2 linked regions of the Parabacteroides timonensis genome follow. The protein of the gene in region 1 binds, or shares a complex with, the protein of each later gene. Links are inferred from orthologs where the notes say so. Each region holds a gene or a part of one and is shown on either strand. Other genes may lie near its edges.

Region 1 (3,173 bases):
CTTCTTTCAAGAATAAAGGTGTTCAGACTCTGTTGAATGCAGTTTGTGCATATCTGCCGAGTCCTGCTGATACAGATGCTATCGAAGGTACAGATCCTAGCGATCCTGATAAAGTGATCGTTCGTAAACCGTTGTTCGAAGAACCGTTGACTGCACTGGCATTTAAGATCGCAACTGACCCGTATGTAGGCCGCTTGTGTTTCTTCCGTGTATATTCAGGTTCTCTGCTTGCCGGTTCTTATGTTTATAACACTCGTTCAGGTAAGAAAGAACGTATTTCTCGTCTGTTCCAGATGCACTCAAACAAACAGAACCCGATGGAAGCTATCGGTTGTGGTGATATCGGTGCTGGTGTTGGTTTCAAAGATATCCGTACTGGTGATACTCTTTGTGACGAAGCACATCCGATTACACTGGAATCAATGGAATTCCCGGATCCGGTTATCGGTATCGCAGTAGAGCCTAAAACTCAGAAAGACCTGGATAAACTGGGTATGGGATTGGCTAAGCTGGCTGAAGAAGATCCTACATTCCGCGTACAGACTAACGAAGAAACAGGTCAGACTGTAATTAGCGGTATGGGTGAGCTTCACTTGGATATCATCGTTGACCGTCTGCGTCGCGAATTCAAGGTTGAATGTAACCAGGGTAAACCTCAGGTAACTTACAAAGAAGCTATTACCAAATCTGTTGAACTTCGTGAAGTTTATAAGAAACAGTCTGGTGGTCGTGGTAAGTTTGCTGATATCATCGTTCGCGTTGAACCGGCTGATGCTGAATTCGAAGGTACACTGCAGTTCATCGACGAAGTGAAGGGTGGTAACATTCCTAAAGAATTTATCCCTTCAGTACAGAAAGGTTTCGAGAAAGCTATGAAGAACGGTATCCTTGCTGGTTATCCGTTGGATAAACTGAAAGTAACATTGATCGATGGTTCATTCCACCCGGTTGACTCTGACCAGTTGTCTTTCGAAATCGCAGGTATCCAGGCATTCAAGAGCGCTTCTGAAAAGGCAGGTCCTGCTTTGATGGAACCGATCATGCAGATGGAAGTTGTAACTCCGGAAGAAAGTATGGGTGATGTAATTGGTGACTTGAACAAACGTCGCGGACAGGTTGAAGGTATGGAATCAAGCCGTACTGGTGCACGTGTTGTGAAAGCTAAAGTTCCTTTGGCTGAAACATTCGGCTATGTAACTGCTCTTCGTACTATCACTTCAGGTCGTGCAACATCTTCAATGCAGTTCTCTCACTATGCTCAGGTATCTTCTTCTATCGCTAAGCAGGTGCTGACAGAAGTACAGGGTCGTGCTGATTTGATCAAATAATTTAGAAACATATATAACAATATGAGCCAAAAGATCAGAATTAAATTAAAGTCTTACGATTATTCTCTGGTAGACAAGTCTGCCGAGAAAATCGTGAAGACGGTAAAGGCTACAGGTGCTGTTGTTAGTGGTCCTATACCTCTGCCTACACACAAGCGTATCTTTACTGTGAACCGCTCAACTTTCGTTAACAAGAAATCTCGCGAGCAGTTCGAACTATCGTCTTACAAAAGATTGATAGACATTTACAGCTCAACTGCAAAAACAGTTGACGCATTGATGAAGCTGGAATTACCCAGCGGTGTTGAAGTAGAAATTAAAGTGTGAGTTATTTAAAAATTAAGTGAAATGCCAGGATTATTAGGAAAAAAAATCGGAATGACATCCGTTTTCAGTGCCGAGGGAAAAAATCTTCCATGCACTGTTATCGAAGTGGGTCCTTGTGTTGTTACACAAATTAAGACTATCGAGAAAGATGGCTATGAAGCAGTGCAGATTGGTTTCGAAGACAAAAAAGAGAAACACACTACACAGCCGGAAATGGGCCATTTCAAGAAAGCCGGTGTAGCTCCCAAGAGATACTTGGCCGAGTTCAAGAATTTTGAAACTGCATACAATCTGGGTGATGTGATCACTGTGGATTATCTGGAAGATGCTGGTTTCGTTGATGTAGTGGGTACATCAAAAGGTAAAGGTTTCCAGGGTGTTGTAAAACGTCATGGTTTCGGTGGTGTAGGTCAGACTACTCACGGTCAGCATAACCGTTTGCGTGCTCCCGGTGGTATCGGTGCTTGTTCTTACCCTGCAAAGGTGTTTAAGGGCATGCGTATGGCTGGACAGATGGGTAATGAACGTGTAACTGTTCAGAACTTGGAAGTGATCAAGGTAATGCCGGAACACAATCTTTTATTGGTTAAAGGATCTGTTCCAGGAGCAAAAGGTTCAATCGTAATAATTGAAAAGTAATGGAACTGAGCGTATTTAATATTAAAGGTGAAGATACCGGAAGAAAGGTAACTTTGAACGATGCTATCTTCGGCATTGAACCCAATGATCATGCTATTTACTTGGATGTAAAGCAGTATTTGGCTAACCAACGTCAGGGTACTCATAAATCGAAAGAAAGAAGTGAGATCTCTGGTAGTACTCGTAAACTGATCCGCCAGAAAGGTGGAGGTGGTGCACGTCGTGGTGATATCAACTCTCCTGTATTGGTTGGTGGTGCTCGTGTATTCGGTCCGAAACCGAGAGATTATGAGTTCAAGCTGAACAAGAAGGTAAAAGGTCTGGCTCGTAAGTCTGCACTGACTTATAAAGCTACTAATAACGCAATTGTGGTTGTAGAAGATTTCGCTCTGGAAGCTCCTAAGACTAAAGAATTAATAACAATTGCTAAAAACCTGAAAGTGGCTGATAAAAAGTTACTTATGGTTTTACCGGAGAAAAATAATTTTGTATATTTGTCGGCTCGTAATTTAGAGAAAACAAATGTTATAACAGCTTCTGAATTAAACACATACAAAGTTCTTGATGCAGCAAATTTAGTGCTGACTGAAAGTTCTGTTGCTGTTATAGAAAAACTTTTTAACGCATAAGGAGTAAAGAAATGGGAATTATTATTAAACCTATAGTAACAGAGAAGCAAACAGCGATTACAGAAAAAATGGCTAATCGCTATGGTTTTCGTGTTTCTCCTGATGCCAACAAGTTGGAGATCAAAAAAGCTGTACAGGATATGTATAATGTAACTGTAGTTGATGTTAATACCATCAACTACTCTGGCAAGTTGAAAAGCCGTTATACAAAATCAGGTATTATCAATGGTAAACAAGCAGCTTTTAAGAA
Region 2 (3,321 bases), on another replicon or contig:
AAGCGGCAGGATAGCCTGGAATATACGGTCACGGCCCTGTTTTGCCGTACCCCCTGCAGAGTCCCCTTCGACAAGGAATAACTCGCAGATAGAAGCATCTTTCGAAGAACAGTCGGCCAGCTTACCAGGGAGCCCTCCACCGGTCATCGGTGATTTACGCTGTACCAGTTCGCGTGCTTTACGTGCTGCCTGACGAGCCTGTGCTGCCAGAACCACTTTTTCTACGATGATCTTCGCTTCTTTCGGATGTTCTTCCAGGTAATAAGTAAGAGCTTCACCGATTGCCTGATCTACGGCACCGGTCACTTCGCTGTTTCCGAGTTTCGTCTTTGTCTGTCCTTCAAACTGCGGTTCCGCAACCTTGATAGAGATAACAGCAGTCAGACCTTCGCGGAAGTCATCTCCCTGAATCTCAACCTTGGCTTTTTCCAGCAATTTGGAGTCTTCGGCATATTTCTTCAAGGTACGTGTCAGACCACGGCGGAAACCAGCCAGGTGAGTACCTCCTTCAATTGTGTTGATATCATTTACATACGAGAATACACTTTCGTTGAAAGATGTGTTGTATGTCATTGCAACTTCAACAGGAATTCCTTGTTTTTCCGTTACGATATGGATCACGTCGGGTATCAGGGATTCTTTGGAACGGTCTACGTAACGAACGAATTCCTTCAAGCCTTCTTCCGAACGGAACAGGTCGGACTTATAGGTTCCGTCTTCCTTTATTACACGTTTGTCTGTCAGTGTCAGGTTGATACCTGCATTCAGGAAGGCCAGCTCACGTAAACGGGTTGCTAATATTTCATATTTGTATTCAGTAACGGTAAAGATACTGTCGTCCGGTTTGAACGAGATGGTGGTTCCTGTGGTTGTTGTATCTCCAACGACTTCTACATCATGTAAAGGTTTTCCACAAGAGAATTCCTGCATGTGTATTTTCCCTCCTCTGCGAACTTCTGCTTTCAAATAAGTGGAAAGAGCGTTCACACAAGATACACCCACACCGTGCAAACCTCCGGATACCTTATAAGTCCCTTTGTCGAACTTACCTCCGGCATGTAGCACTGTCAGAACAACTTCCAGAGCTGATTTGCCTTCTTTCTCATGAATATCTACCGGTATACCACGACCGTCGTCCGTTACTGTGATAGAGTTATCCTCGTTTATTACTACGTCGATCTGAGAACAAAATCCGGCTAGTGCTTCGTCAATAGAGTTGTCGACAACTTCATACACCAGGTGATGTAGACCTTTTTCGCTGATATCGCCAATATACATGGCCGGTCTTTTTCGTACCGCTTCTAACCCTTCAAGTACCTGAATACTGTCCGCAGAGTACTCTCCGGAAGTATTCTTAATTTCTTCACTCATGAGTTTCTATCCTTTAAAATCACTAATTATCTATATCTCTAAAAATGCTAACAAATGTAGTGAAAATAATTGACTTAGCAGGTAAAAGTAGTGTGAAAATAGCAAAAAAACAGGGTGTGAAAAGACATGACAAAGCGGTCGGGTTATAATTAACCCGACCGCTTCTAAAGTAGCCCATAGGGGAATCGAACCCCTCTTTCAAGAATGAAAATCTTGCGTCCTAACCGATAGACGAATGGGCCGCAATTATTCCTTATGCAAGCTTGTTAACGTGCTTTGTCAGTTTGGATTTCAAGTTGCCAGCCTTATTCTTGTGAATAACGTTTTTCTTAGCAAGCTTATCCAACATAGAGCACACCTTAGGTAACAGAGCCTGAGCTTCGTTCTTGTCTTCAGTTGCACGCAGTACACGCATTGCATTTCTAGCTGTTTTAGCATGATATCTATTCTGCAAACGTCTTGCGTTAGTCTGTCTGATCCTTTTGATTGATGACTTGTGATTTGCCATTTCTTAGCTATTCTTTATTGAATTTTTAATTTTGTTTATTGTAGCCCATAGGGGAATCGAACCCCTCTTTCAAGAATGAAAATCTTGCGTCCTAACCGATAGACGAATGGGCCATCATGTCAAAGTTCTCACTTTCAGCACTCTGGGGTTGTTGATTTCCCGATTGCGAGTGCAAAGATAGATGTTCTGTCTGAACTACCAAAACATTTCAGAGGAAAATTTAATAGAACACAACGTTTTAACTTCTATTTAGAACCTATATCCTGGAGGTGTATTTCCAGTGCTTTAACGGAAATATTTATTTCCCAGATACATACACATAGTGATGCAGCTAAAAGTAATAAGGCGATTCCGAATATCCAGGCGGCGATAATTTGCCATGAAATATAGATGAAAAACATGGAAATTACGCAAAACAGCAAACTAAGTATCCCTAGTATTTGCATGGAGCGGGTCAGATAAAGCCGTTTACGAAGGTTGGCTATCTGTGCAAAATCTTTCGGATCGTGCGATTGTTGATGCTTTTCCTTTAATGCTCGCACAACACTGGCATACGACAGGAAACGATTGGTATAAGCCAGCAATATGAGTGATATGGCTGAAAATAGAAGTGACGGGGTAGTTAGATCCAACATAATTAATAATGTATTTATACTATTATAACCTGCAAATATCGGAAATAGTTTGTTGTTTTGTATCTTTGTCTGCCATAAAGAGGTGAGATTATGTTATGTAAAACGCGCGGGATTGTCCTGCATGCTATTCCATACAACGATAAATATTCTATTATATATATGTATACGGAGGCTTTCGGACGAGCCTCTTATCTGGTGGCACGCAACCGGGGAAAGAAATCGACCGTCTCTAAAGCGCTGTTCATGCCGCTATCTGTTTTGGAGATGGAAGTGGAGCATCTGAATAAACGTGACCTGCACCGTATCCGCGAAACAAAGTTATGCTATCCTCTGACCGAACTGTTCTGTAATCCGGTGAAGAACGTATTGGCACTGTTCCTTTCCGAGGTATTGTTCCGGGTTGTGAAGGATACGGAACCGGACCCGCGACTTTTCAATTATCTGTATGAATCGATACATCTGTTGGAATATGCCGATAAGGGAGTAGCAAACTTTCATCTGGTATTCTTGCTTCGCTTGCTTCATTATCTGGGAATTTATCCGAATGCCGATTCTTTCTCTTCCGGCTGTTATTTCGATATGCAGAACGGTGTTTTTATCGACCGTATCCCTATGCACCGGCATTATTTGAACCGGGAGGAGAGTCAGGTCTTTGCTCGTCTATTGAAAATCAGTTTCGAAAATATGTCGCTTTATTCTTTTTCCCGGCAGGACAGGGTAGGAGTAATCAACCGTATCGTTGAATATTACCGCTTGCATTTACCGGAATTTCCGGAAATAAAGTCCCTTTCGGTGATGCAAAGTCTT

Evidence for each region.
Region 2: rpsJ (region 1) and rpsT share a complex: the UniProt entries of both Bacillus subtilis proteins name them as parts of the 30S ribosomal subunit. The link is inferred for Parabacteroides timonensis from one-to-one orthologs.

What each region holds. Positions count from the first base shown.
Region 1 is NZ_LT669941.1:2,842,652-2,845,824, reverse strand. Bases 164-3,002 are described here. They hold rpsJ (30S ribosomal protein S10), read left to right. Parts: upstream 164-1,349; coding sequence 1,350-1,655; downstream 1,656-3,002. Other genes in these bases: rplW (50S ribosomal protein L23), read left to right, coding at 2,935-3,002; rplD (50S ribosomal protein L4), read left to right, coding at 2,294-2,923; rplC (50S ribosomal protein L3), read left to right, coding at 1,677-2,294; fusA (elongation factor G), read left to right, coding at 164-1,328. Outside these bases: more of fusA, read left to right, coding at 1-163; more of rplW, read left to right, coding at 3,003-3,173. UniProt on the Bacillus subtilis protein: Involved in the binding of tRNA to the ribosomes.
Region 2 is NZ_LT669940.1:530,587-533,907, forward strand. What follows is about bases 253-3,239. They hold rpsT (30S ribosomal protein S20), read right to left. Parts: upstream 1,880-3,239; coding sequence 1,625-1,879; downstream 253-1,624. Other genes in these bases: gyrB (DNA topoisomerase (ATP-hydrolyzing) subunit B), read right to left, coding at 253-1,371; BQ7394_RS02865 (DUF2721 domain-containing protein), read right to left, coding at 2,125-2,514; recO (DNA repair protein RecO), read left to right, coding at 2,605-3,239. In the rest of the region: more of gyrB, read right to left, coding at 1-252; more of recO, read left to right, coding at 3,240-3,321. UniProt on the Bacillus subtilis protein: Binds directly to 16S ribosomal RNA.